Regions from separate parts of the Streptomyces sp. NPDC002076 genome, predicted to be linked through region 4. Evidence: riboswitches for the same ligand, from Rfam matches in the RefSeq annotation. Region 4 holds a riboswitch; each other region holds the start of a gene.
What was found. Region 4 has a riboswitch for cyclic di-AMP ahead of ACWCQS_RS14465 (M23 family metallopeptidase). Riboswitches for the same ligand answer to the same signal wherever they lie in the genome.
Positions count from the first base shown of each region.

Region 1: another riboswitch for cyclic di-AMP. It lies ahead of ACWCQS_RS03380 (transglycosylase SLT domain-containing protein); the one in region 4 lies ahead of ACWCQS_RS14465 (M23 family metallopeptidase).
Region 2: another riboswitch for cyclic di-AMP. It lies ahead of ACWCQS_RS02420 (NlpC/P60 family protein); the one in region 4 lies ahead of ACWCQS_RS14465 (M23 family metallopeptidase).
Region 3: another riboswitch for cyclic di-AMP. It lies ahead of ACWCQS_RS33025 (M23 family metallopeptidase); the one in region 4 lies ahead of ACWCQS_RS14465 (M23 family metallopeptidase).

Region 1 is NZ_JBSFDI010000001.1:707,082-714,060, reverse strand. It holds gene ACWCQS_RS03395 (carboxylate--amine ligase) at 1-1,229, shown strand, start outside; gene ACWCQS_RS03390 (FAD-dependent oxidoreductase) at 1,277-2,479, shown strand; gene ACWCQS_RS03385 (HAD family hydrolase) at 2,608-3,420, shown strand; gene ACWCQS_RS03380 (transglycosylase SLT domain-containing protein) at 3,569-4,063, opposite strand; cyclic di-AMP (ydaO/yuaA leader) riboswitch at 4,067-4,248, opposite strand; gene ACWCQS_RS03375 (polyprenyl synthetase family protein) at 4,840-5,850, shown strand; gene ACWCQS_RS03370 (LolA family protein) at 6,425-6,979, shown strand, end outside.
Region 2 is NZ_JBSFDI010000001.1:518,695-525,673, forward strand. It holds gene pcrA (DNA helicase PcrA) at 1-1,004, opposite strand, end outside; cyclic di-AMP (ydaO/yuaA leader) riboswitch at 1,310-1,415, shown strand; gene ACWCQS_RS02420 (NlpC/P60 family protein) at 1,445-2,626, shown strand; gene ACWCQS_RS02425 (tellurite resistance/C4-dicarboxylate transporter family protein) at 3,038-4,003, shown strand; gene ACWCQS_RS02430 (hypothetical protein) at 4,007-4,360, opposite strand; gene ACWCQS_RS02435 (NlpC/P60 family protein) at 4,788-5,852, shown strand; gene ACWCQS_RS02440 (LuxR C-terminal-related transcriptional regulator) at 6,143-6,886, opposite strand; gene ACWCQS_RS02445 (ATP-binding protein) at 6,883-6,979, opposite strand, start outside.
Region 3 is NZ_JBSFDI010000019.1:74,933-81,911, forward strand. It holds gene ACWCQS_RS33020 (GntR family transcriptional regulator) at 1-447, opposite strand, end outside; gene ACWCQS_RS33025 (M23 family metallopeptidase) at 646-1,392, opposite strand; cyclic di-AMP (ydaO/yuaA leader) riboswitch at 1,406-1,566, opposite strand; gene ACWCQS_RS33030 (M16 family metallopeptidase) at 1,777-3,165, opposite strand; gene ACWCQS_RS33035 (M16 family metallopeptidase) at 3,162-4,556, opposite strand; gene ACWCQS_RS33040 (DNA gyrase/topoisomerase IV subunit A) at 4,864-6,979, shown strand, end outside.
Region 4 is NZ_JBSFDI010000006.1:17,702-24,680, forward strand. It holds gene lhgO (L-2-hydroxyglutarate oxidase) at 1-461, shown strand, start outside; gene trmB (tRNA (guanosine(46)-N7)-methyltransferase TrmB) at 519-1,343, shown strand; gene ACWCQS_RS14455 (PrsW family intramembrane metalloprotease) at 1,386-2,711, shown strand; gene ACWCQS_RS14460 (aldo/keto reductase) at 2,818-3,762, opposite strand; gene ACWCQS_RS14465 (M23 family metallopeptidase) at 3,835-4,860, opposite strand; cyclic di-AMP (ydaO/yuaA leader) riboswitch at 4,870-5,016, opposite strand; tRNA gene ACWCQS_RS14470 (tRNA-Met) at 5,338-5,411, shown strand; gene ACWCQS_RS14475 (dihydrofolate reductase family protein) at 5,467-6,600, opposite strand; gene ACWCQS_RS14480 (MarR family winged helix-turn-helix transcriptional regulator) at 6,679-6,979, shown strand, end outside.

The sequences.
Region 1 (6,979 bases), on a different contig from region 4:
TGGACCGGGACGTACCAGGACTGATCGTCAAGTTCGGCGACTATCCGCTGCACCACGGCGGCGTCGGCGCGATCCGCAGCCTGGGCCGGCTCGGCGTGCCCATGTACGCCATCACCGAGGACGCGTACACGCCCGCGGCCTCCTCCCGTTATCTGAAGAAGGCCTTCGTGTGGCCGACGACCGGTGCGGAGGACCCGGGTCACCTGGTCGAGGGCCTGCTGCGGATCGGCCGCCGGATCGGCCGCCCCGCCGTCCTCGTCCCGACCGACGAGGAGGCCGCCGTGCTGATCGCCGAGCACCAGGACGATCTGGCCGGTTCCTTTCTCTTCCCGCGCGTGGATCCCGCGCTGCCGCGCCGGCTCGCCAGCAAGCAGGGCCTGCACGAACTGTGTGTGGAGCACGGCATCGCGAGCCCCGCGTCGGCGTTCCCGGAGTCGTACGAGGACATCGTCGCCTTCGCCGACACGGCCCGCTTCCCGGTGGTGGCCAAGAACCGTGAGGCGTTCGTCCGGCGCAAACAGCCCGCCGTCAACGGCACCACGCGGATCGCCACCCGCGAGGGCCTGCTCGCCCTCGCCCGCGACTGGGGCGAACGGCCGGGGGTGATCCTCCAGGAGTACCTGCCGCGCGAGGAGGCCGAGGACTGGATCGTGCACGCCTGCTTCGACCAGGACGCGAGCCCTCTCGCCCTGTTCACCGGGGTCAAGGTCCGCTCATGGCCGCCGCACGCCGGCATGACGGCGAACGCGTACGTCGTCGACAACCCGGAACTCACCGACCTCGCCGCACGTTTCATCAAACAGATCGGCTACAGCGGCATCATCGACCTCGACCTGCGCTTCGACCGGCGCGACGGACAGTACAAACTCCTCGACTTCAACCCGCGCATGGGCGCCCAGTTCCGGCTCTTCGAGAACGAGTCGGGTGTGGACGTCGTACGCGCGATGCACCTGAACCTGACCGGCCGCCCCGTTCCGGAGGGGGAACAGCGCGCCGGCCACCGCTACATCGTGGAGAACATCGACCTCCCCGCCCTCCTCGCCTACCGCCGCAGCGGCTATACGACGCCGCACGCGCCGGCGAAGGCGAGCGGGACGGAGCTGGCCTGGCTCGCGGGTGACGACCCGCTGCCGTTCCTCACGATGCTCGCCCGCTTCGTGCGCCCGGGCGCGAAGCACCTCTATCAGCTGTGGCGGACCAACCGCCGCGGCAGCACCTCCACGAAGTAGGCAAAGCCACACAAAGAGTGGCGCACCATGTCCTGGGGAGGGACTTCGTGACTCGACCGGTTGCAGTCATCGGGGCCGGGCCGTTCGGCCTGTCCACCGCCGCCCATCTGCGGGCGCGCGGTATCCCCGTCCGCGTCTTCGGCGACCCCATGGTCAGCTGGCGCGACCACATGCCCGAGGGCATGCTCCTGAAGTCGACGCCCGCCGCCTCGAATTTCGACTGCCCACAGCCCGCCCACACCCTCGCCGACTACTGCGATGCGGCCGGCATCCGCCGCCTGGTGGGTGACGAGGACATCATCCCGGTGGAGACGTTCATCGGCTACGGCGAGTGGTTCCAGCACAAACTCGTCCCCGACCTGGAGCGGGTGCGGGTCGTCTCCGTGGACCGCGACACGAGCGGCGGCTTCGAGCTGAAGCTGGACTCGGGGGAGATGTTCACCGCGCGCGCGGTCGTCGTCGCCACCGGACTGTCGGGCCTGGCGCACCTGCCGGCGGAGCTCGCGGGAGCCGCGGCCGACGGTCCGGCGCCCACCGGCCCGGTCTCGCACAGCTCCCAGCACCACGACCTGAGCCGCTTCGCCGGCAAGGAGCTCATCGTGGTCGGCGCGGGCCAGTCCGCGCTGGAGACGGCGGCGCTCGCCGCCGAGGCAGGGGCACGCGTGCGTGTCGTCGCGCGCGGCCGCGGCCGGGTCGCCTTCGGCGCGCCGCCCTGGAAGCAGTCCAAGCTGCGCCCCGAGTCTCCGTTCGGCCGCGCCTGGTCGCTGTGGGCGTTCAGCTACTACCCGCACCCCTACCGCTACCTGCCCGAGGCCACCCGCCACTTCCTGGTCCGCCGGGTCCTCGGTCCGCTCGGCGCCTGGTGGCTGCGCGAGCGCTTCGAGAGCGCGGTGCAGGTGCAGGACGTGGAGCGGGTCGTGAACGCCGAGGCACCGGACGGCAGCCCCGTCCTCACCGTCCGCACCCACGGCGGGCACACCGAGCGGCTCACCGCCGACCATGTCATCGCCGCCACCGGCTACCGGGTCGACATCGCGGCGATGGACTTCCTCGGCCACGAACTGCGCACCCGGCTCGCGGTCAGCCGCGGCACGCCGAAGCTCGGACCCGGTTTCGTCTCGTCCGTTCCGGGCCTGTACTTCACCGGTCTGCCGGCGGCGTCGTCGTACGGACCGGTGATGCGCTTCGTCTGCGGCACGGAGTTCGCCTCACCGCGCCTGACGAAACACCTGGCGGCGGCCCACGGCTGAGACCTCCTGCAGCACCTGCTGCCTCTTATCAACAAGGAACCGCGGGGCACTACTTGGGGTCGACCAGTACGTAAGTGCGCAGGGCGACAAGGTGAGTCGGTGGGGCTCGGTATCCGTATTCTCTGATCATGGCAGCCTCCCCCACATATTCACTGATCGCCACCGACTTGGACGGAACGCTGCTGCGCGGCGACGACACCGTCTCCGACCGGTCGCTCGCCGGGCTCGCGCGGGGGGCGCGGGCCGGTGCCCGGCACCTGGTGGTGACGGGCCGCCCGGCCCCGCGGGTGCGGCCGCTGCTGGCGCACCTCGGCTGCACGGGGCTCGCGGTGTGCGGACAGGGCGCACAGGTGTACGACGCCGGGACCGGCCGCCTGCTGTGGTCGGTCCGGCTGGACCGGGAGCTGGCCGAGACGGCGCTCGGCAAGATCGAGGCCGAGGTGGGGCAGGTGTACGCGGCCGTCGACCAGGACGGGGTCGACGGGCTCACGCTCATCGAGCCCGGATACCGGATGCCGCACCCGACCCTGCCCGCGGTGCGGGTCGGCCGGCGCGACGACCTGTGGTGTGCGCCGATCAGCAAGGTGCTGCTGCGCCACCCCACCCTGTCCGACGACGAGTTGGCGGAAGCGGCGCGTGCGGTGGTGGGCTCGCTGGCCACGGTCACCATGTCGGGGCCGGGGACCGTGGAGCTCCAGCCGTCCGGGGTGACCAAGGCGACCGGTCTCGCGCTGGCTGCCGAGCGGCTAGGGGTGGCGGCGGAGGAGGCGCTGGCGTTCGGCGACATGCCCAACGACATCCCGATGTTCGACTGGGCGGGACGCGGGGTCGCCATGGCCAACGCGCATGGCGAACTGAAGGCGGTGGCCGATGAGATCACTCTGTCGAACGAGGACGACGGCATCGCCGTCGTCCTCGAAAGACTGTTCCCGACCGACTGACCGGCACATCAGTACGCGGCCGTGCCCGGCCCGTACTCGGCGTCCCGGTGCACGACCGTCTCGGGAGGAAGCGACGGCCGCCCGGTGCGCCCCTCCGTCAGGTGTGGGCACACCGGGCGGCCGATGCCGTGCCGGCCTGCGGGACCGGTCAGTACGCGCTGGACACGTTGTCGATGGACCCGTACCGGGCGGCGGCGTAGTTGCAGGCCGCGGTGATGTTGGCGACCGGGTCGTACGGATTGAGGGCGGTGCCGGCCACGTGGTACGCGTTGAAGGTCGGGTCGATCACCTGGAGCAGGCCCTTGGAGGGGATGCCCTTGGCGGCGTTGGAGTCCCAGAGGTTGATGGCGTACGGGTTACCCGAGGACTCCCGCATGATGTTGCGGTAGATGCCGTTGTAGGTGCCCGGGATGCCCTTCTGGGCCATGATCGCGAGGGACTGGCGGATCCAGCCGTCGAGGTTGTTCGGGTACCCGGCGAGGGTGGTGGAGGCCGACTTGGTGGTCGTCGTGCCGGTGGCCGCGGATGCGCCGGCGGCGCCGATGAGCGGCAGGGCGAGGACGGCGGCTCCGGTGCCGACGACGGCGAGGGTGCGGGCGAGGCGGTTGGTGCGGGGGCGGCGGTGCCGAGCGGCAGAAGGCATGGGAAGTCCTCTCCGTCGCCTGCGAGGTGAGCTGTCGGGTTTGGGCGGTGAGGTGCCCGGCCGCGCCTTCGTGAGAAGGCACGGCTTCACCCCTAGCCGTCCCGGTGCGGCGTGTGCCGACCGGTCAGGCGACTTACCTGGGTCCCCCGCTCCTGCCATACGAATGAGTTCGTCGATGGGTCACACGGGCGGCGGCAGGATTCGGCGTCCGCCCGACGGTCCGGAACGTATGCGAGAGCACATGTCCGAAACAAGTACCTGATGCGTACAAAGCGCCATTTGACCTTGGTCTGTGTCGTATGGGGTACTTGATCCTTTGCGGCTGCCAACCATCAACTCGCGGACGGTGCAAGGGGGGAAGGGGGTTTGACGGGTGTTCGGCGCCGGAGACCGACGTGACCCAATTCACGAAATAACAAAGTATTTCAAATCGGACAAGATGGATTCGGGTGGATCGATGGAGGTCTGTGGCGGAAGCCGTGACGGAGCCCCTGGCGGAACCCCTGGTGTGGCGCCCGTCGTTGTCTGGGGTGTAGGCATTACTCCGCTCGCCCCTCGGCTCGCGACAAAGCGTGTGGGTTCCTGTTAAGTCGATAAATGTCCGCTCTTATTACTTGATCAAAAACATACCGGTCGTGATCCGATACCGCCCAGGCTGGACCGGTGGGCGCTATCGGTGATCGAACAGGGACCGGATACGCTGACTTGAGTGATGGCAGCGACCTATCGACAAACCGTGTAATCGCCAGCAGACACCAGCAGACAGGAGACCCCTCGTGACCGTCGTCGGGCCGTTCGGGCTGAGCGTGCGGGACCAGGCTCTGGAAGCCGATGTCCAGGCCGGATTGGCGGCTGTCGAGGAAGGCTTGCTCGAGGCCACCAAGAGCGAGGTCCCGTTCATCACGGAGGCCGCGCAGCACCTCGTACGAGCCGGCGGGAAGCGGTTCCGGCCGCTGCTCGTGATGCTCGCGGCCCAGTTCGGCGATCCCTACGCGCCGGGCATCGTGCCCTCGGCCGTGGTCGTGGAGCTGACCCACCTGGCCACGCTGTACCACGACGACGTCATGGACGAGGCGGCCGTGCGGCGCGGCGTGGACAGCGCCAACACCCGCTGGGGCAACTCCGTCGCGGTCCTCACCGGCGACTTCCTCTTCGCCCGCGCCTCCCAGATCCTCGCCGACCTCGGCCCCGAGGCGGTCCGGGTGCAGGCGCTCGCCTTCGAGCGGCTGGTCACGGGCCAGATCCTGGAGACCGCCGGTCCCTCCGACGGCCGTGACCCGGTCGAGCACTACCTGGACGTGCTCGGCGGAAAGACTGGCTCGCTGGTGGCGGTCTCGTGCCGGTTCGGCGCGATGATGTCCGGTGCCGACGAGACGGTCGTGGACGTGCTCACCCAGTACGGCGAGCGGCTCGGGGTCGCCTTCCAGCTCGCCGACGACGTCCTGGACATCGCCTCCGACTCGCACGAGTCCGGCAAGACCCCGGGCACCGACCTGCGCGAGGGCATCGCGACCCTGCCCGTGCTCCGGCTGCGCGAGCGGGCGGCCCGGCTCGGCCTGGCCGAGGACATCGCCCTGTGCGAGCTGCTGGACTCCGATCTCAGTGACGACGCCCGACACGCCGAGGCGCTGGTCGCGCTGCGCGCCCACCCCGCGCTGGAGCAGGCCCGCCGGGACACCGTGCGGTACGCGGAGGAGGCGCGGGCCGCGCTGGCGCCGCTGCGCGAGTGCGACGCCAAGGCCGCGCTGATGGAGCTGTGCGACGCGGTGGTCCACCGCGCCGGCTGACCAGGCCGCCTGCCGCACACCACACCACAGCTCCGGCCGCGACCCGGACGCGATTGCGGGTCTCCGTCGCGCCGGGTTTCCGGCCGTGCGCCTCGCCGCCGTTCAGGCCGTGCGCCCGAGGCACGCTTCCGGCTGTCCGTCGTGCAGCGTTTCCGGCCGTGCGCCTTGCCGTGTTCAGGCCGCCAGCCCCCGGGATGTCTCCATCCGTGCCTCTCGCCGCGCTCAGGCCGTTCGAGGGGCCGCTGGGTCGGCGCCCGGGCATGCCTCCGGCCGCCCGTCGCGCAACTCCTCCAGCCGTGCGATCCGTACGCCCCATGAGTCCGTACGCCCCTCCGTGCCCCCGTACGGCCCCCTCCGTTCCGGTGAGACCCCTACGGGTCGGGGGAGTTCCTGCCCCCGTGTGTCATACCCCAGTCGTATGCGGAGTTGGCCCCGAGGTCTGACGCTTCTTCATGGCCGATTTGGTGAGATGGAAACCACGGAAATCACCACTCCTCACCGATTCGGGTGAGAATGGCGGCTCTGATGGACCAGCGTGAGAACAGCCGCCGCCGACGACGGAGGTAAGGCACACATGGCACCGTACGAATCCGACGACGCAGTGGACGCCGCTCGGGACGAGGAGCGGCACGCCCGACGCCGCAGGACGGCCCGTTACGCGGTCCCGGTCGCCGTGGTGGGGGTCGCGGCGGCCACGATCGGTCTGGTCCCGGCGCTCGCCGCTTCCGGTGACCCCGACCTACCCAGGATCACCGCACAGCAGCTCATCGAGAAGATCGCCAAGTCGGACGTGCAGCAACTGTCCGGCACCGTGCGCATCGACACCGACCTCGGCCTGCCCGACCTCGGCGGCCTGGCGAACAATCTGGCCTCCGGCGCCGGCAAGGGCTCCGGCGACGGCTCCTCCGCCGACCCGCAGTCCCAGCTCACCTCGCTGGTCTCCGGCACGCACACGTTGCGCGTCGCCGCCGACGGACCCGAGAAGCAGAAGCTGTCGCTGCTGGAGAGCGGCTCCGAGTACAGCCTCATCCACAACGGCAAGAACGTATGGGGCTACAACAGCAAGACCAACGAGGTCTACCACGGCACCTCGGCCGACTCCGGCAAGGACCGCAAGGCCGAGCCCCCG
Region 2 (6,979 bases), on a different contig from region 4:
AAGGCGTAGATCGACTGGTCCGCGTCACCCACGACGCACAGTTCGGCGGGCGGGAGGTCGTGCTCGCTCGGCGGGGTGTCCTCGCCGTGTTCGCCGGTGCCGACGAGTTCACGCACGAGCGCGTACTGGGCGTGGTTGGTGTCCTGGTACTCGTCGACGAGGACATGCCGGAAGCGGCGGCGGTAGTGCTCGGCGACGTCCGGGAAGGCGCGCAGCAGGTTGACCGTCGTCATGATCAGGTCGTCGAAGTCGAGCGCGTTGGCCTCGCGCAGGCGCGACTGGTAGAGCGCATAGGCCTGGGCGAGGGTCTTCTCGAAGCCGTCGGTGGCCTGGGCGGCGAAGTCCTCCTCGTCGATCAGCTCGTTCTTCAGGTTGCTGATCTTCGCGCTGAACGACTTCGGCGGGAAGCGCTTGGGGTCGAGGTCCAGGTCGCGGCAGACCAGGGCCATCAGTCGCTTGCTGTCGGCGGCGTCGTAGATGGAGAAGCTGGAGGTGAAGCCGAGCTTCTTGCTCTCCCGGCGCAGGATGCGCACGCACGCGCTGTGGAAGGTCATCACCCACATCGCGTTCGCGCGCGGGCCGACGAGGTGCTCGACGCGCTCCTTCATCTCGCCCGCGGCTTTGTTGGTGAAGGTGATCGCGAGGATCTGGCCCGGGTGCACATGCCGCTCGGCGAGCAGGTGGGCGATGCGGTGGGTGAGCACACGGGTCTTGCCGGAGCCGGCGCCGGCGACGATGAGCAGCGGGGAGCCGGCGTGCACTACCGCGGCGCGCTGGTTGTCGTTCAGCCCCTCCAGGAGCGCCGCCGCGTCGAGGGCGGGACGCGGGGCGCCGTCGCGGTAGTACGCGTCCCGGTCCGGTGGCACGTCGAACTTCCCGCCGAACAGATCGTCCGGAAGCGGCTCCGGAGCATGATCGTCCTCGGGCGGCGGCGGGGGCTCCTCCTCGCGCCCGCGAGGGGCCTGGAGGTCCGCCAGGAAGCTGTCGTCAAAGAGGCTGCTCATCGCTCTACGAGTCTAGGGCGCCCCACCGACAACCGGTCGCCGTCCCCGGAACACGACCGGTCCGGAAAGGAGTTGATCTTCACCGCCGAAGGGCCCGCGCCCTGCTCACACAGGGGAACCACCCGATGACACAGAAGCGAAACCTGACTCAGGTCACGAAAATGTATCGGACATATCACGCACCAACCTTCACAGGGGTCACACGAGTTGGCTAGCGTGCGTTCGGGCCGCACGACCCCTACCGGCGAACCTCGCCGGGCCGCGCGGCCCCCGCCGAGTCCGGCGTGCCCCGCAGGGCGCCCGGAGCCGGGGACCCACCGACCTTTGGGGTGAATCGGCCGGCTCCCACCCGGGACGCCGCCGTAGGGCAACCCTTCCGAACCACCGCCCGAACCCGACAGCTAACCCGGTAGGCGGCCCACTGGAAGGAGTCGCCTCTCTTGGCGTCGCACCGCAAGCCGCGCCCCGGCGGGACCATCGGAACCGGCCTTCGCGCTCCCGCCCTCGCCACCGCCGCCCTCACCTCCATGGCCGTGCTCTCGCAGACCGCGGAGGCCGCCCCGAGTACCGATCGCGCCAAGCCGAGCCTGGAGGAGGTCGAGAAGAAGGTCGACGATCTCTACCGCCAGGCGGAGTCGGCGACCCAGAAGTACAACGCGGCCAAGGAGCGGACCGGCAAACAGCGCGGCCGCGTCGACGCCCTGCGCGACGACGTCGCCCGGCGCACCGCACGCCTCAACAAGGCCCGTGAGGAGCTGGGCTCCTTCGCCGCGGCCCAGTACCGCACCGGCGCCGCCGCTCCGGACACGGCCACCTTCCTGCTGGCGAACGACCCGCAGGACTACTTCGACCAGACCCAGCTGATGAACCGGCTGACCTCGCGGGAGAAGAGCGCGGTCGACGACTACATCGGCGAGCAGGCCGCGACCATGAAGAAGCGGCGGGAGGCCGCGGAGAGCCTGCAGACGCTGAGCGACTCGCAGCACGACCTGCAGACCGCCAAGGCCACCGTGCAGAAGAAGCTGGCCTCGGCGCGCGAGCTGCTGTCGCAGCTGACGGCGCAGGAGAAGGCGCGGCTGGCCGCCATCGAGCGGCAGAAGGAGCAGGAGGCGGCGCGCAAGGCGGCCGAGCTGGCGAAGCAGCAGGCGGCTCAGCAGCAGGCCGACTCGTCCTCGTCGTCGTCCACCTCCACGGGGTCCGGCTCCGGATCGGGTTCGACGGGCTCCGGCTCGACGGGGTCCACCACCACGTCCAGCTCGTACGACACGAAGGCCCAGAAGGCGATCGCCTTCGCCCGCGCGCAGATCGGCAAGCCGTACGTGTGGGGCGCCACCGGGCCGGACTCCTACGACTGCTCGGGCCTCACCCAGGCCGCCTGGAAGGCCGCCGGCGTCACCCTCCCGCGCACCACGTACGACCAGGTCAACGCGGGCACCACGGTCTCGCTCGCCGACGCGCGGCCGGGCGACCTGATCTTCTTCTACGACGACATCAGCCACGTCGGCGTCTACATAGGCAACGGCATGATGATCCACGCCCCGAAGCCGGGCGCGTACGTCCGCGAGGAGTCGATCTACTACGGCGGCGAGTCGATCATCCACAGCGTGGTCCGCCCGGGCTGACCACCCACCCCGGGCACGGGCGCGCCCCGCTCCACGCGCGTGTGCCGTCGAATCGCCGGACCACGCGCGCATGTGCCGACGTCTTGGGGCCTCGCCTCGAGGCCTCCGGGCGTGCGTCGGCCGAGCGCGTGCCGATGCGCGCGTACGGGCGTTTTCCCGCCCACGCGCGCGTGCGGCCGTTCCTCCGTCGATGCGCGCCACGTGCCGGCCTTCCTGCGTCCACGCGCGCCGCGTGCCGACTGTTCCTCCGTCCACGCGCCATCGACCTTCCTGCGTCCACGCGCCACCGGCTTCCTGCGTCACGAACCCGGCGCCGGCTTCTTCCGGTCCGCCGCGCGTACCGGCGTTTTTGCTGTCCACACGCGCGTGCCCTTCCGGGCGGGACCCCCGCGGCTCCCTAGCATCGGGCGCATGCCCGGCATCTCAGGTCTGCGCATGTGGTGGGCGGGGCGGTCTCCCGCGGCCGGGGCCGCCGTGATGGCGACCGGCATCCTGTCGGTGGGGCTGCACATGACCGGCGACGAGACGCTCTCCCAGGCGGTGCTGGCGCTGGCGTGCGTCGCCTGGGCCGCGCTGGCCGCCGAGTTCCTGCTGCGGCTGGTCGGCGAGCGGCAGCGCTGGGCGACCGAGGCGGAGAGTCCGGGCGCGCTCACCTCCGTCGCCGCGACCACGGTGCTCGGCACCCGGATCTCGGCGCTGGGCCTGCGGGCCCTGGCCGAGGCGCTGCTGGCGCTCGCGGCGGTGCTCTGGCCGGTCCTGCTGGTCCTGGTCGTACGGCGCTGGAGGCCGCGCATGCCGGGGGCGGTGTTCCTGTGTTGTGTGGCCACAGAGGGGCTCGCCGTACTGGCCGCCACGCTGTCCACGGCCGGGCGCACGGCGTGGCTCGCGCACACCGCCCTGGTGCTGTTCTGGCTCGGCCTGGTGCTCTACGGCCTGGCGCTGGCCCACTTCGACGCACGGCAGGTGCTGGAGGGGGCGGGCGACCACTGGATCGCGGGCGGTGCGCTCGCGATCTCGGCGCTGGCCGGGGGAAACCTGCTCATCGCCGGGGACTCGGGCATGTACCTGTGGAACGCCGACGACCGCGGCGTGCTGCGCACCGCGACGGTCGCACTGCTCGTGCTGGATCTGGTCTGCTACGTCGTCCTGCTGGCCGCCGAGGCGGCCCGGCCCCGGCCCGGCTACCACGCACTGCGCTGGGCGACCGTGTTCCCGATGGGGATGACGGCGGTGGCGACGCTGTCCGTCGCGACCGTCTTCGGCGTCCCGTGGCTCACCTGGCCGGGGCGGGTGCTGCTGTGGGCGGCGGTGGCGGTGTGGCTCGCGGTCGCCGCCAGTGCGGTGCTCGCGGCCCGCGCCGGCGGCAGGGACGGATGACCGTCAGGTCCACAGGACGGCGATGAAGATGTTCGCCATGGTCAGCAGACCGACCACCCCGAACACGCCCTTGTCGATCTTCTCCTCGTCGCGCTTCACATAGACCAGCCCGAGGATCACGATCAGCAGCGCCAGCTTGATGCCGATCTTGATGGTGTTGACGTGGTGGTCGTCGGCCTGGTTGAGGCCGACCAGGACCACGCCGGTGACCAGCATGGTCAGCGCGCCGTGCAGCATCGCGGGCACGAACCGGGCCGTGCCCTGGCCCATCGCCTTCATCTGGGTGAGGAAACCGCCGAGCAGCGCGGCGATGCCGATGATGTGCAGGCCGACGAAGAGATGGATGAGTGCGTCCATGGGCCCGGAGCCTAACCAGGGGACCCGGGGCCTCCTGCCACCGGCCCCGGACACAGCGGTCGGCGATCGTACGGACGATCTTGCATATATGCGCCCCATAGCACCCCACGCCTCCCGTCCGTCCCGCTTTCCGCACTTCGGTCACCACGCTCTGTGAAGACGACGACTCCAGAACGGTCACATGGTCACTTGCGGTCACATCCCGGTCCATCCAGGCCAGTTCCGTACACTGCGTTACCTACTCGTCACAGTCGGGCCTAGCGTCCTCCCCCAGGTGACCGGCTCCCCACCGCCGCCCGGGCCAGGGGCGGCCGTCGGCCACCACCGCCGAGAAGGGTCCGGCGGTGGCCCGCTTCCCCTGTGCGGGCCGCCGCCGGGCACATACCTCTCGGTCGTGCGAGTCGTACGGAAGGACGTGACGGTCCAGGTGGCAGCGCACCGCAAGGCCCGGCAACGCTCGATGGGCGGTCATACGGCCCGGACGGCCGCCACGCTCGCCCTGGCGGGCGCGGCCACCGCGACGGGGTTCGACGGGACCGGACACGCCGAGCCACAGCTGACCCCGGCGCAGGTGAAGGCCAAGGTGGACCAGCTGTACCAGGACGCCGAGGCCGCGACCGAGAAGTACGACGGCGCGAAGGAGAAGGCGGACACGGAGCAGCGGCGGCTGAACGCGCTGCGCGACGAGACCGCCCGCAAGCAGCAGAAGCTCAACACGGCCCGGGACGCGCTGGGTTCGTTCGCGGCGGCGCAGTACCGCGAGGGCGGCTTCGCACCGACCTGGCAGCTGGCCCTGTCCGGCGACCCCGACCGGTACCTGGACGACGCCGCGTTCATGGAGCGGGCCGGCGACCGTCAGGCCGCCGACGTGTCCCGGGTGCGCGAACAGCTGCGGGAGATCGAGCAACTGCGGGGCGCGGCACGCATCGAGCTGCAGTCGCTGCGGTCCCGGCGGGCCGAGCTGCAGCGGCAGAAGAGGACCATCACCGGCAAGCTGGACGAGGCCCGGCGGTTGCTGGCGCGGCTCAGCCCACAGCAGCGGTCCGAGGTCGCCGGTGACGGCAGCGCGCTGGGACGTGCCTCCCGCTCGGCCTCGGACGCCCGGGACGCCCTGGAGCAGGCCGGTTCGGCCGCGGCCCCGAACGCGCGCGCCGAGGCGGCCATCGCCTACGCCTACGCCAAGCTCGGCAGCCCGTATGTGTGGGGCGCGGCCGGACCGAACGCCTTCGACTGCTCGGGCCTGGTCCAGGCCGCCTACCGCTCCGCCGGCATCTCTCTGCCCCGCACCACCTATGCCCAGATCGACGCGGGCCGGCGCGTCTCCCGCTCCGAACTCCAGCCCGGGGACCTGGTGTTCTTCTACTCGGGGATCAGCCACGTCGGCATCTACGTGGGCAACGGGCAGATCATCCACGCCCCGAACCCCTCGGCACCGGTCCGGCTGGCCCCGGTCGACCTGATGCCGTTCGCCGGGGCGACCCGGGTGGCCTAGGTCCTGTCGTCAAACTCCCGCCGTCCGCCCGGAGGGCGGGCCTCGCGCCCGCCGCGGAGCGGCTGATGTATGCAGTAGGTGCGTGCTCTGGGGGTCCCCCCGGCCGAAGGCTGGGGGGAGTGCCGGGCTCTGGCCCTCGTACTGGGCGTACTTGGGCCCGGGCCCGGTGCGGCGAGTGGGGGTGCCCCCTTTGGGGGAGCGTGCATGGCGTCGCGGGGCTGGGGGCACCGCCCGGCTGAAGGCTGGGGGAGGGAGTTTGACGACAGGGCCTAGAGGCGGGCCCGCAGGGGTCAGACCAGTCGGCGGGCCGTAGCCCAGCGGGTCAGTTCATGACGGTTGGACAGCTGGAGCTTGCGCAGGACCGCCGAGACATGGGACTCGACCGTCTTCACCGAGATGTACAGCTGCTTGGCGATCTCCTTGTAGGCGTAGCCACGGGCGATCAGGCGCAGCACCTCGCGCTCGCGCTGGGTGAGTCGGTCCAGGTCCTCGTCCACGGGCGGGGCGTCGGTGGAGGCGAAGGCGTCCAGGACGAACCCGGCCAGGCGCGGGGAGAAGACGGCGTCGCCCTCCTGGACGCGGAAGATCGAGTCGACCAGGTCGGTGCCGGTGATGGTCTTGGTGACATAGCCGCGGGCACCGCCGCGGATCACACCGATCACGTCCTCCGCCGCGTCCGATACGGACAGCGCGAGGAAGCGCACGGGCCGCTCGGTGTCCGCCATCAAAGCCGCGCACCGGCGCAGCACTTCGACGCCGCCGCCGCCCGGCAGGTGGACGTCGAGGAGGACCACCTCGGGCCGAGTCGCGGTGATGACCGTGACCGCCTGGTCGACGTCCGCGGCCTCGCCGACCACCTCGACACCGGTCTCGGCGGTCTGCCCGATCTCGGCCTGGACGCCGGTGCGGAACATCCGGTGGTCGTCCACGAGCACCACCCGTACGTGCCGTCCGCCCGCGCCGCCGTCGGTGGCCCCGGACCCGGCCCCCTCGGGGACGCCCGCCGTGCCGTTCGCCTCGGTCGCGTCGCTCATGACGTCCTCTCCGCCCTCTCCATCTCCAGCTCGACCTCCGTGCCGCCGCCCGGCACCGACCGCAGCCGGGCCGTGCCGCCGTTGCGCTCCATG
Region 3 (6,979 bases), on a different contig from region 4:
CTGGCTGAGCATCGCGGTCAGCGAGGGGCTGCCCGAGGCCTGGGCGAGCGTCTCGTGGAACCAGCCGCCCAGCGAGCGCAGATCGTCGCTGTTGCCCCTGCGGGCCCGCTCCTGGCCCAGCCTGACCAGGCCGCGCAGCACCTTCAGATGGGCCTCGGTGCGCCGCTGGGCGGCCCTGGCGGCGCCGAGCGGCTCCAGCAGCAGGCGCATCTCCAGCAGGTCGGCGGCCTCCTGCTCGGTCGGCTCGGCCACGCACGCGCCTGCGTGCCGTCGGGTCACCACGAAGCCCTCGGCCTCCAGGGTGCGCAGGGCCTCGCGGACGGGGACGCGCGAGACGCCGTAGCGGCGGGCCAGGACTTCCTCGGTCAACCGGCCGCCGCGCTCGTAGACACCCGCGACGATGTCGTCCCGGATGGCCGTGCACACCGAGTGCGCCGGAATACGCATGACCGACCTCCGCCTTAATCCCCGTGAAACGTCGACGATGGACGCCTGTCCCGTGACTCTATTCCAATGAGCCGCAATTTCCGACGGCGGGCCAGAATCCATGGATATTTTTTGGTCAGCGGATCGGGTGCGCCCCTGAAAAGACGACGAAAGCCCCGGCTCGGTGAGCCGGGGCTTCGCATGCCGCGCGATGAGGCGTCAGACGTTCACGCCGTGCTTGCGGAGGTAGGCGACGGGGTCGACGTCCGAGCCGTAGTCGGGGGTCGTACGGGCCTCGAAGTGCAGGTGCGGGCCCGTGGTGTTGCCGGTCGCGCCGGACAGGCCGATCTGCTGGCCCGGGGTGACCTGCTGGCCCACCGAGACGCCGATCGACGACAGGTGGCCGTACTGGGTGTACATGCCGTCGGCCATCTTGATCACGATCTGGTTGCCGTACGCGCCGCCCCAGCCGGTGGAGACGACGGTGCCGGAGCCGACCGCGTGCACCGGGGTGCCGCTCGCGGCGTGGAAGTCGATGCCGGTGTGCGAGCCGGAGGACCACAGCGAGCTGCTCGCCCTGTAGCCGGTGGAGACGTAGGAGTTCGCGATCGGGACGACGAAGGCGTTCATCAGGCGCTTGCGCTCGGCCTCCCGGGCGGCGCGGGCCCTGGCCTCGCGCTGCTCCTTCGCCCTCTTCGCCGCGGCCTCCTCGGCCGCCTTCTGCTCGGCGGCCCGCTGCTGCGCGGCGGCCTGCGCGTCGATGTGCTCGGCCACGTCGTCACTCAGGGTGAGGACCGGCGTGAGGCCGGTCTGCTCCACGGTGTTCTCGGCGGCGAGCGCCGGGGAGGCGGCCAGGGTGCCGATGACACCGGTGGTGGTGAGGGCCGCGATGCCTGCCGCCTGAGCGGTGGTGCGCTTGACCCGGCCGGGCTTGCGGTGCTTCCCGGTGGCGCACATGAACGCCATGGAGTGGCTGGTCCTTTCCTTCCTTCTCGCCTACCGGGTTAGCTGACGGGTTCGGAGCAGGAAGGTCTCCTACGGGCCCCCTCGCCAAGCGCGGGCGCCCGATTCACCCCAGGGACTGCGTGGGTCCCCGGCTCCCCTGGCTCGCGCCGTACGGGGACTCGGCGATGGCTGTCCGGTGCCGCGGGTGCGGCGCACTACCGACGAACAGCCCGGGTGACGCTACGTAAGCCTGCTTTCGAACCCCAAACGGATCCGGGCTTTTGTAGCGCATCCCACAGGGCAGACAGGCAACCTCCGCCTCAAATCGGGCATCCCGAAAAAGGAGTGAGAACGGCAGGGGCCCTGACGGTCCGTAGACCGTCAGGGCCCCACGCACGCGTGCGGTCACTCGGCCGCCACGACCGTCACTTCACCGATGCCGAGCGCCTCCACCGGTGCCTTGATCTGGGAGGCGTCACCGACGAGGACGGTCACCAGACGGTCCACCGGGAAGGCGTTCACGACGGCCGCCGTGGCCTCCACCGTGCCCGTCGCGGCCAACTGCTGATAGAGCGTCGCCTGGAAGTCGTCGGGCAGATACTGCTCGACCTGGTCGGCCAGCGTGCTCGCGACGGCCGCCGCGGTCTCGTACTTGAGCGGCGCCACCCCGACGAGGTTCTGCACGGCCACGTCCCGCTCGGCGTCGGTCAGACCGTCCGCCGCGAGGGTGCGCAGCACCTTCCACAGGTCCTCCAGCGCCGGGCCGGTGTTGGGGGTGTCCACGGAGCCGCTGATGGCGAGCATCGAGGCGCCCGTGCCGTCCGGCGCGGACCGGAGGACCTGGCCGAACGCGCGCACACCGTAGGTGTAGCCCTTCTCCTCCCGCAGGACGCGGTCCAGGCGGGAGGTGAGGGTGCCGCCGAGGCAGTAGGTGCCGAGCACCTGGGCGGGCCACACCCGGTCGTGCCGGTCGGGGCCGACGCGGCCGATGAGCAGCTGCGTCTGCACGGCGCCGGGCCGGTCCACGATGACCACGCGCCCGGTGTCGTCGGCGGTCACCGGCGGCACGGGCCGCGGCTCGCCCGGCGTGCCGGTCCAGGCGCCCAGAGTGTCGCCGAGCAGCGCGTCCAGGTCGACCCCGGTGAGGTCGCCGACCACCACTGCGGTGGCCGTGGCGGGGCGTACGTGCCGGCCGTAGAAGGCGCGTACGGCGGCGGCGTCGATCTTCTCGACGGTCTCCTCGGTGCCCTGGCGGGGGCGCGACATGCGCGAAGCCACCGGGAACAGCTCCTTGGAGAGCTCCTTGGCGGCCCGGCGGGAGGGGTTGGCCAGCTCGTGCGGGATCTCGTCCAGGCGGTTGCGGACCAGCCGCTCCACCTCGCTGTCGGCGAAGGCGGGCGCGCGCAGCGCGTCGGCGAGCAGGCCGAGGCCCTTGGCCAGGCGCGAGGCGGGGACCTCCAGGCTGAGCCGGACGCCGGGGTGGTCGGCGTGCGAGTCCAGCGTGGCGCCCGCGCGCTCCAGCTCGGCGGCGAACTCCTCGGCGGAGTGCTTGTCGGTGCCCTCGGAGAAGGCCCGCGCCATGATCGTGGCGACGCCGTCCAAGCCGGCCGGCTCGGCGTCCAGGGGCGCGCCCAGCAGCACCTCGACGGCGACGACCTGCTGGCCGGGGCGGTGGCAGCGCAGCACGGTCAGGCCGTTGTCGAGCGCGGTGCGCTCGGGCGCCGGGAACGCCCAGGGCTTGGCCTCGCCGGCCTGCGGCTGGGGATGGAAGTCCATGGTGGCGAGCTCGGTCACTTGGCCGTCTCCTCGTTCTCGTTACCGGCCTCTACGGTGGCTTCCTGCTCCGGGTCCTCGGGGACGTCGGCGTCCGGGGCCTGCTCCGGGGACTTCGGTTCGTACACCAGGACCGCGCGGTTGTCGGGGCGCAGACGGGCCTGGGCGATCTCCTGGACCTCCTGCGGGGTCACCTCCAGGACGCGCTTGACGGCGGTGAGGGCGAGCTGCGGGTCGCCGAACAGGACGGCGTACCGGCACAGTTCGTCGGCGCGGCCGGCGACCGTGCCCAGCCGGTCCAGCCACTCGCGCTCCAACTGGGCCTGGGCGCGCTCCATCTCCTCGGCCGTGGGGCCCTCCTCGGCGAACCGGGCCAGCTCCTCGTCGATGGCGGTCTCGATGACCGGCACCTCGACGTCACCGGAGGTCTTCACGTCCAGCCAGCCCATGGAGGGCGCGCCGGCGAGGCGCAGCAGGCCGAAGCCGGCCGCGACGGCCGTACGGTCGCGGCGGACCAGCCGGTTGTACAGGCGGGAGGACTCGCCGCCGCCGAGGATGGTCAGGGCGAGGTCGGCGGCGTCGCACGCGCGCGTGCCGTCGTGCGGAAGGCGGTAGGCGGCCATCAGGGCGCGCGCCGGCACCTCCTCGACGACGACCTCGCGCTTCTGCTCGCCGATGACGTCCGGCAGGGAGCCCTCACGAGGGGCGGCCTTGCCGTCGTGGGACGGGATCGAACCGAAGTACTTCTCGATCCAGGCGAGGGTCTGCTTGGGGTCGATGTCGCCGACCACGGAGAGCACCGCGTTGTTCGGCGCGTAGTAGGTGCGGAAGAACTGGCGGGCGTCCTCCAGGGTGGCCGCGTCCAGGTCCGCCATCGAGCCGATCGGCGTGTGGTGGTAGGGGTGGCCCTCCGGGTACGACAGGGCGGTCAGCTTCTCGAAGGCGGTGCCGTAGGGCACGTTGTCGTAGCGCTGGCGGCGCTCGTTCTTGACGACGTCCCGCTGGTTCTCCATGGACTCGTCGTCCAGGGCGGCCAGCAGCGAGCCCATGCGGTCGGCCTCCAGCCAGAGCGCCAGCTCCAGCTGGTGGGCGGGCATGGTCTCGAAGTAGTTGGTGCGCTCGAAGCTGGTGGTGCCGTTGAGCGAGCCGCCGGCGCCCTGCACCAGCTCGAAGTGACCGTTGCCCTTGACCTGCGCCGAGCCCTGGAACATCAGGTGCTCGAAAAGGTGAGCCAGGCCGGTACGCCCCTTGACTTCGTGGCGGGAGCCGACGTCGTACCAGAGGCAGACCGCCGCCACCGGGGTCAGGTGGTCCTCGGAGAGCACCACGCGCAGACCGTTGGCCAGGCGGTGCTCGGTCGCTGTCAGGCCCCCGGAGCCTGCCTCGGCTGTGGTCGTGTGACCCATGGGCATGTACATCCCTTCGCGAGCGGAGGCGGTTGTGAAAACCGCGGTTTTCCTGCCGTTCCTGCCACTGTATGCAAACCGTGCCGGGCCTCGGCGAAGTTCCCGCGGGACGTACGCCCACAGCGGATCGCGTAGCCTGCGACTCGCGTGCCCGCAGGACGGCCGGCGGGCACCGTGCGGTGCCGGTCCGGTGTGCCTTGCGGTGCCGGGCGGACCGTGGAAGACCGGGCCATGGCCCCGGTTGTCAGTGCCGCGGTCCACAATGGTCCGCGTCAGATCCATCAAACGCTTCAGTAGCAAGGAGCCGGCAGCGATGGCCCGCCGCAGCACGAAGACCCCGCCGCCCGACGATTCGTACGAGGAGAAGATCCTCGACATCGACGTCGTGGACGAGATGCGTGGCTCCTACCTCGAGTACGCGTACTCGGTCATCTACTCGCGCGCCCTGCCGGACGCCCGTGACGGCCTCAAGCCGGTGCACCGCCGGATCGTGTACCAGATGAACGAGATGGGCCTGCGCCCCGACCGCGGCTATGTGAAGTGCGCGCGTGTCGTCGGCGAGGTCATGGGCAAGCTGCACCCGCACGGCGACGCGTCGATCTACGACGCCCTGGTGCGCATGGCCCAGCCCTTCTCCATGCGCGTGCCGCTGGTCGACGGCCACGGCAACTTCGGCTCGCTGGGCAACGACGACCCGCCGGCCGCCATGCGGTACACGGAGTGCCGGCAGGCCGAGGCGACGAGCCTGATGACCGAGTCGATCGACGAGGACACGGTCGACTTCGCGCCGAACTACGACGGCCAGGAGCGGGAGCCGGTGGCGCTGCCCGCCGCCTTCCCGAACCTGCTGGTCAACGGCTCCTCGGGCATCGCGGTCGGCATGGCGACGAACATGCCGCCGCACAATCTGCGCGAGGTCATCGCGGCCGCCCGCCACCTGATCAGGCACCCGAACGCGGACCTGGACGCGCTCATGAAGCACGTCCCGGGCCCGGACCTGCCCACCGGCGGCCGGATCGTCGGCCTGGACGGCATCCGGGACGCGTACGCGACGGGCCGCGGCACCTTCAAGATGCGCGCGACGGTCTCGGTCGAGACGGTGACCGCCCGCCGCAAGGGCCTGGTCATCACGGAACTGCCCTTCGCGGTCGGCCCGGAGAAGGTCATCGCGAAGATCAAGGACCTGGTCAACGGCAAGAAGGTCCAGGGCATCGCCGACGTCAAGGACCTCACCGACCGCGAGCACGGCCTGCGCCTGGTCATCGAGGTCAAGAACGGCTTCGTGCCGGAGGCGATCCTGGAGCAGCTCTACAAGCTGACCCCGATGGAGGAGTCCTTCGGCATCAACAATGTCGCGCTGGTGGACGGCCAGCCGCTCACGCTGGGCCTGAAGGAGCTGCTGGAGGTCTATCTCGACCACCGCTTCGACGTGGTGCGGCGCCGCAGCGAGTTCCGCCGCGGCAAGAGGCGCGACCGGCTGCACCTGGTCGAGGGTCTGCTGACGGCGCTGGTCGACATCGACGAGGTCATCCGGCTGATCCGGTCCAGCGAGAACTCCGCGCAGGCCAAGGAGCGCCTGATGCAGCGCTTCTCGCTGAGCGAGATCCAGACGCAGTACATCCTCGACACGCCGCTGCGCCGGCTCACCAAGTACGACCGCATCGAGCTGGAGGCGGAGAAGGACAGGCTCACCGCGGAGATCGCGGAGCTGACCCGGATCCTGGAGTCCGACGCGGAGCTGCGCAAACTGGTCTCGAACGAACTGGCCGCCGTGGCCAAGAAGTTCGGCACCGACCGGCGTACGGTCCTGCTGGAGTCCGCGGGCGCCCCGGTGGCGGCGGTACCGCTGCAGGTGGCCGACGACCCGTGCCGGGTGCTGCTGTCCTCGACGGGGCTGCTGGCCCGTACGGCGACGGCGGAGCCGTTCCCGGAGGAGGCCGGCGGGAAGCGCGTCAAGCACGACGTGATCGTCTCGGCGGTCCCGGCGACCGCGCGCGGCGAGATCGGCGCGGTGACCTCGGCGGGCCGGCTGCTGCGGATCAACGTGGTCGACCTGCCCCAGCTGCCGGAGACGGCGGCCGCGCCGAACCTCTCCGGAGGCGCGCCGCTGGCGGAGTTCGTCTCCCTGGAGGACGACGAGACGGTGGTCTGCCTGACCACGCTCGACGAGTCGTCCCCGGGCCTTGCGCTCGGCACCGAGCAGGGCGTCGTCAAGCGCGTGGTGCCCGACTACCCGTCCAACAAGGACGAGTTGGAGGTCATCACGCTGAAGGAGGGCGACCGGATCGTCGGCGCGGTGGAGCTGCGCACCGGCGAGGAGGACCTGGTCTTCATCACCGACGACGCACAGCTGCTGCGCTTCCAGGCGTCCATCGTGCGCCCGCAGGGCCGTCCGGCCGGCGGTATGGCGGGCATCAAGCTCGCCGAGG
Region 4 (6,979 bases):
CCTTCCCCTTCCTCGGGGTCCATCTGACCCGGGGCATCGACGGAGGCGTGCACGTCGGCCCCAACGCGGTGCCGGCACTGGCCCGGGAGGGGTACGGCTGGGGGGTCGTACGCCCCCGGGAGCTGGCCGGGACCATGGCGTGGCCGGGGTCGTGGGCGATCGCCCGGCGGCACTGGAGATACGGCGCGGGGGAGCTGCACCGCTCGCTGTCGAAGGCGGCGTTCCTGGAAGCGGTGCGCAGACTGCTGCCCGGAGCGGAGTCGGACGACCTGGTGCGGGCCCCTGCCGGGGTGCGGGCGCAGGCGGTGCTGCGGGACGGGACACTGGTGGACGACTTCTTGATCAAGGAGGGGGCTCGTGCCGTGCATGTACTGAACGCGCCCTCGCCCGCGGCGACCGCTTCCCTGCCGATCGGGCGGGAAGTGGGGCGCCGGGTGCTGGACATGCTCGGTTCGCTGTAGCGGCCGTCCCGGGCGCCGGTCCGTTCGTCAGTGCCGGGCCGTAAAATCTGTCCTACTGTGTCTGACTTCCTCAACGCCCCCGAAGCCCCCTCGCCGGCCACCCACATCCCCGGCGTGTCCGTCCGGCACACCCGGGCCAAGGGGGAGCCACGCTTTCCGGACGGTCCCAAGGCCGATCCCGCCGGGTCGCACTTCGAGCGGCGGATCCGGAGTTTTCAGCCGCGGCGCAGCCGGGTGACCGCCGGGCAGGCGGACGCCCTGCAGCGGCTGTGGCCCAAGTGGGGCCTGGACATCGACGGGCAGCAGATCATCGACCTCGGCGAGCTGTTCGGGAACGACCGGCCCGTCGTCCTGGAGATCGGGTTCGGGATGGGCGAGGCCACCGCGCAGATGGCCGCCGCCGACCCGGAGACCAACATCCTCGCCGTCGACGTGCATACCCCGGGCCAGGGCAATCTGCTGGCTCTCGCCGACCGGAACGGGCTGTCCCACGTCCGCGTGGGCAACGGCGACGCGATCATCCTGCTCCGCGAGATGCTCACCCCCGACTCGCTCGACGGGCTGCGGGTCTACTTCCCGGACCCCTGGCCCAAGAAGCGGCACCACAAGCGGCGGCTCATCCAGCCCGAGTTCCTGACCCTCGCCGCGACCCGGCTGAAGCCCGGAGCGATCGTGCACTGCGCGACCGACTGGGAGCCGTACGCCGAGCAGATGCTCGAGGTGCTCAGCGCCCATCCCGACTTCGAGAACACGCAGGCGGACGGCGGTTTCGCCACGCGCCCCGAGTTCCGGCCGCTGACCCGTTTCGAGGGGCAGGGACTGGACAAGGGACATGTGGTGAACGATCTGCTCTTCCGTCGCGTACCGCATCAGGGCCGGTAAACCGCTCCAGCCCCGCGTCCCGACACCGTTAGGGTCGATGCCGTGGCCACCAGTCCTCCGTTTCCGACGTATCCCCCAGGCCCCCACGGCCCCGTGCTGCTCCGCCATCCGCACTGGTGGCAGCGCAGGTGGGTGCGGTACGGAGCACTGATCACACTGCTCGCGCTGTCCGGTCTCGTCATCCTCGCGCTGGTACGCAGGCAGACCGGCACCGAGGGGTTCCTCGTCGGGCTCGGTCTCGCCGTGCTGCCCGTGCCCTGGCTGACAGCCGCCTTCCGGTGGCTGGACCGGGTGGAGCCGGGGCCCTGGCGGAACCTGGTCTTCGCCTTCGCCTGGGGAGCGTGCGCGGCGGCGCTGATAGCCATCGTCGCCAACAGCTTCGCGACCAAGTGGATAGCCACCGCCACCGCCGACCCGGCCGGTGCCGACACCCTGGGCGCCACCGTGATCGCGCCCATCGTGGAGGAGTCCGCCAAGGCCGCCGCCGTCCTGCTCGTCTTTCTCTTCCGCAGACGTGACTTCACCGGGGTCGTCGACGGGGTGGTGATAGCGGGCATCACCGCCACCGGGTTCGCGTTCACCGAGAACATCCTCTACCTGGGTACGGCCTTCGGCGCCGACCAGGTCAGTGGCGGCCCCGGTATCGCCTCCGTCACCGCCGCCACCTTCTTCGTGCGCATCGTGATGTCCCCGTTCGCGCACCCCCTGTTCACCACCCTCACCGGCCTCGGTTTCGGCTTCGCCGCGTTCTCCGCCGAGCGGCAGCGCGCCCGGCGGGTGCTGCTGCCGCTCGGCGGTCTGCTGCTCGCGATGAGCATGCACGCCTTCTGGAACGGCTCCTCCACCTTCGGCGAGTTCGGGTTCTTTGCCGTCTACGGCGGATTCATGGTGCCCGTGTTCGGGCTGCTGACCTGGCTCGCGATCTGGACCCGGCAGCGGGAGCTGCGGACCGTCCGGGAGGAGCTGCCGGCGTATGTGCTGGCCGGGTGGCTGGGGCCGGCCGAGCCGCTCGCGCTCGGGTCGATGCGGGCGCGGCGGACGGCCCGTGACTACGCCCGGCACCACGGTGGCCGGCCGGCGGCGCGGGCGGTGGCCCAGTACGAGGCGTACGCCACCTCGCTCGCCTTCCTGCGGCACCGGGGCCGGAAGGGGAAGGCAGGGGCCGACTTCGTCGTACGGGAGCGGGAGCTGCTGGACGAGCTGTGGCAGCGGAGGGAAGTGGCCCGGCCGGCGTTGGAGTACGCCGCGCGAGTTGCTCCGCAGGTTCGGCCGATGTACGCGGCGCCCGTGCCGGCGCCTACGGCGTATTGGCCGGGTTACGGCTATCCGGCGGTGCCCTACTCCGCTTACAACCCGTACCAGTACTAGCCGGTCGGGTGGCGGAGGGTTCGGCACCGCCGGAATCCGCCGTCGTGGCTGAGCGCCGTCGCGGCGGAAAGAGGTCAGCTGTCGGCCGGAGAAGCCACCGGAAAGGTCAGGCCGACGCCTCCGTCAGGCTCGCCACTTCCTCGTCCGTCAGCTTCAGGTCCACCACGCCCAGCAGGGCCGGGAGCTGGTCGAGTGTGCGGGCCGAGGCGATGGGGGCAGTGATCGTCGGCCGGGCCGCGAGCCAGGCGAGGGCGACCGTGGCGACGGGGGCGTCGTGGGCGGCGGCGATCTCGTCGAGCGCCGCGAGGACCTTCTGGCCGCGCTCGGACTCGGCGTACTCCTGGGCGCGGCCCGCGCGGGCGCTGTCGACCTTGGTGCCGGGGCGGTACTTGCCGGTCAGGAAGCCCGCGGCAAGGGAGAAGTACGGCACGGAGGACAGGCCCTCCTCGGCGACCAGGTCCTGCAGCGGGCCCTCGTAGGTGTCGCGGGAGACGAGGTTGTAGTGCGGCTGGAGGGCGACATAGCGGGCCAGGCCCTCGCGGTCGGAGAAGTCGAGCGAGGCCTTCAGGCGCTCGGGGCTGATGTTGGAGGCGGCGATGTGGCGGACCTTGCCCGCCTTCACCAGTTCGTCCAGCGCGCCGATGATCTCCTCGACCGGGATCTCGGGCTTGTCGAAGTGGGTGTAGTAGAGGTCGATGTAGTCGGTGTCCAGGCGGCGCAGGGAGGCGTCGGCGGCGGCCTTGATGTTGGCGGCGGACAGCCCCTGGAACTCGGGGTGCTGGCTGACCTTGGTCGCGATGACGACGCGGTCACGGTTGCCGCGGGACTTGACCCACTTGCCGATGACCGTCTCGGACTCGCCGCCCTTGTGGCCCTCGATCCAGGCCGAGTAGGAGTCGGCGGTGTCGATGAAGTTGCCCCCGGCCGCCGTGTAGGCGTCGAGGACGGCGAAGGAGGTCTCCTCGTCGGCGGTCCAGCCGAAGACGTTGCCGCCGAGGCAGAGCGGGAAGACCTCGAGGTCGGAGGAGCCGAGTGTGCGCAGAGAAGTCATGCTCCACATCAACACCGGCGACGGATGATCGCATTCCGCCGCCGGTGCAAAAGTCCCTCGGACAGACGGCTGTCAGGGGGTGAGGCCCTTCTCGCGCAGCCAGGGCGCCGGGTCGATGGCGGTGGCCTGGCCGTTGGGGTGGACCTCCAGGTGCAGGTGCGGGCCGGTGACGTTGCCGGTGGCGCCGACCCGGCCGATGACCTGGCCGGTGGAGACCTTCTGGCCGACGGAGACGTTGATCGAGGACTGGTGGCAGAACCACAGCTCGGTGCCGTCGTCCAGGGTGATGACGGTGCGGTAGCCGTAGGCGCCGGCCCAGCCCGCCTCGGTGACCGTGCCGCTGTGGACGGCCTTGATGAGGGTGCCGGTGGGGGCGGCGAAGTCGAGGCCGGTGTGGTAGCCGGAGGACCACATCGCGCCGGGCTGCCCGAAGGTGCCGGTGATCGTGTACGAGACGACCGGCAGCGTGTACTGCTTGGCCAGCTCGGCGAGCCGCTTGGCCTCGGCGGCCTTCTCGGCGTCGGCCTCCGCCTGCTGCTTGGCGGCGGCGGCCTTGGCGGCGGCCGCCTTCTCCGCCTTGGCGGCCGCGTCGGCGGTCTGCTGGTCGGCGGCTGCGATCGCTGCGGCGGTGGCCTTGCTGTCGGCCTGGCCCTTCTGCTGCTCGGCCTGGGCCATGATCCGGTTGCGCAGGGCCTCGCCGGCGTTGCCGGTGTCGGCGCTGTCGGTGCTCACGCCCACCTTGCTGAGGCCGGTGGTGGCCTGGTGCGCGTCGGAGGAGCCGGCGCCGAAGACGTGCTCGACGGAGTCCAGGTCCGGCAGGGAGATGGAGACCGGCGGCTTGCCGGTGTTCGCGCTGGCCATGCCGCCCGCGCCGACCGCGGCCATCACGCCGACGCCGAGGACGGTGGAGCTGCGCGCGAAACCGCCGCGCTGTTTGGCGACGCGGTGCCGGCCGCGGAGCGGGGCGACGGAGTCCTCGGTGGGGTTCCACTCCTCCCAGGGCCCCTCCTCGGCGCGGTAGGCGCCGTAGCCGAAGGTCTCCGGCTGGGCTTGCGGGGGCATGAACGGGGCTTCTGGGACGGGCCGGTTGGACGCCACGCGGGCGTGCTCCTTTCCTTCCTCCGCCTACCGGGTTAGCTGACGGGTTCGGAGCAGGAAGGTCTCCTACGCGCGTATACCAAGTGCGGCATTCGCGCGATTCACCCCAAGGTGGTGGTTCCCCGGCTCCCTTGCGGGATTCGGCTCGTGCGCACGGAGCCGCCTCTTGTGACGGCTGGGACGACCGCGCTGCGTTATCGAACGTTAATAGACCTGACAGCCACTTTCCAAGCCGTTCGGCTTGATCATTAACGTTTTCGGCCGCGGACTTACCGGTCAGGAGCGCTGCAAATCGGGCGAGTTGACCGCCGTACATGAGTGTCGGCGTTTTTGATGGTGTCTCAGATGTTACGCGGAGGGCGGTCGTCCGGTCACCGTCGGTGAAGGTGATCGCCGGTGACCACGGGCCGGCGAGGGGGCCGTGGGCGGTGTGGCGCCGAGGGGATGAGCGTGTGGTGTACAGTAGAGACACAACGACGCGGGGTGGAGCAGCTCGGTAGCTCGCTGGGCTCATAACCCAGAGGTCGCAGGTTCAAATCCTGTCCCCGCTACTGAAGGCTCAGGGCCCGGAATCCCAAGGATTCCGGGCCCTGAGTGTTTGCGGGCTCAGCCCAGCAGATGCCGGTTCGGCGCCTTGGCGAGTTCCTCCAGCTCGGGCAGTGCGACGACCTCCACACCCCCCTTGACCAGCACCCCCGTACCGTCGGCTGCCGCGACGAACGTGTCCGGCTCCTGCCACGCCGTGACCACCCGCCGCACCCCCGCCCGAAGGATCAGCTCGGCACAGGGCGCGGGCCGCGAGGCACGCCGGGCACACGGCTCCAGGCTGCTGTACACCGTGGCACCGGCCAGCCGGGGATCCGCCGGGTCGACCTTCGCCAGGGCGGCCTCCTCCGCATGGACCACGGGATCCTCGCCCTCCCGGGAGTGGCCGCGAGCCAGCTCCGTACCGTCGGCTGAGACCACCACCGCGCCGACGCTGAACGCCGTCTCCGAGGGCGGGCACAGCGCGGCGAGTTCACAAGCGGTGCGCAGCCAGTGACGGTCGGCGGCGGTGGCGGCCGGGCCGGTGCCGGGGGCGGTGGGCTCGTAGCGCATGAGGACCACGTCCTCGATCCGGCGGGTCTCGGTCAGGCGCAGCCGGCCGGCCTGGTAGCCGCCGGGGCCGAACAGGCGGGGCGCGGCCGGGTCGCCGACGAACAGCGGCGCGAGGACGAGCTGGAGCTCGTCGGCGAGGCCCAGCTGCAGCAGCTGGGTGTGCACCGTGCCGCCGCCCTCGACCATGAGCCGTCCGACTCCGCGCACGTCGTGCAGGTGGGACAGCAGGGCCTCCCAGTCGAGGCCCGGACCGAGCGCGACGACGTCGGCGGTGTCGCCGACGCGGCGGACCGCCCGCTCGGCGCCCTCGTCGGTCGTGTAGACGAGCTTGTCGCCGCCGGTGTGCCAGAAGTTGGCGTCGGGGTCGAGGTCGCCGGTGGCGGTGACGGTCACCTTGAGCGGGTACTCCGGCTTGCCCGCCCGGACGCGGGCGGCGCGGCGCTCGGCGGAGTTGACCAGCAGCCGCGGGTTGTCGGCACGGATGGTGCCGGCGCCGATCAGGATGGCGTCGACGGAGGCCCGTACCGCGTCCACCCGGTCGAAGTCGGCCGGGCTGGACAGCAGGAGCCGGTCGGGGCCGGTGTCGTCGAGGTAGCCGTCGAGGGAGACGGCGGCGGACAGCAGCACGTACGGGTACGACATCGGCGCGGTCTCCTGCGAGGCGAGGCTCGGTTCAAGCTCGATCTTGGTTCAAGTTTGAAACAAACTTACACTGGCGGCATGACGACCCGCTGGCTCACCCCCGAGGAGCAGCGCGCCTGGCGCGCCTATCTCGCCGCGACGCACCTCCTGGAGGACGCGATCGACCGACAGCTCCAGCAGGACGCCGGCATGCCGCACCTGTTCTACTCCGTGCTGGCCAACCTGTCCGACGCGCCCGACCGGCGGCTGCGGATGACCGACCTCGCCGAGACACTGAAGATCACGCGCAGTCGGCTGACCTACGCGGTGACCCGCCTCGAGCGGGACGGGCTGGTGCGCCGGGAGGACTGCCGCTGGGACAAACGCAGCAGCATCGCCG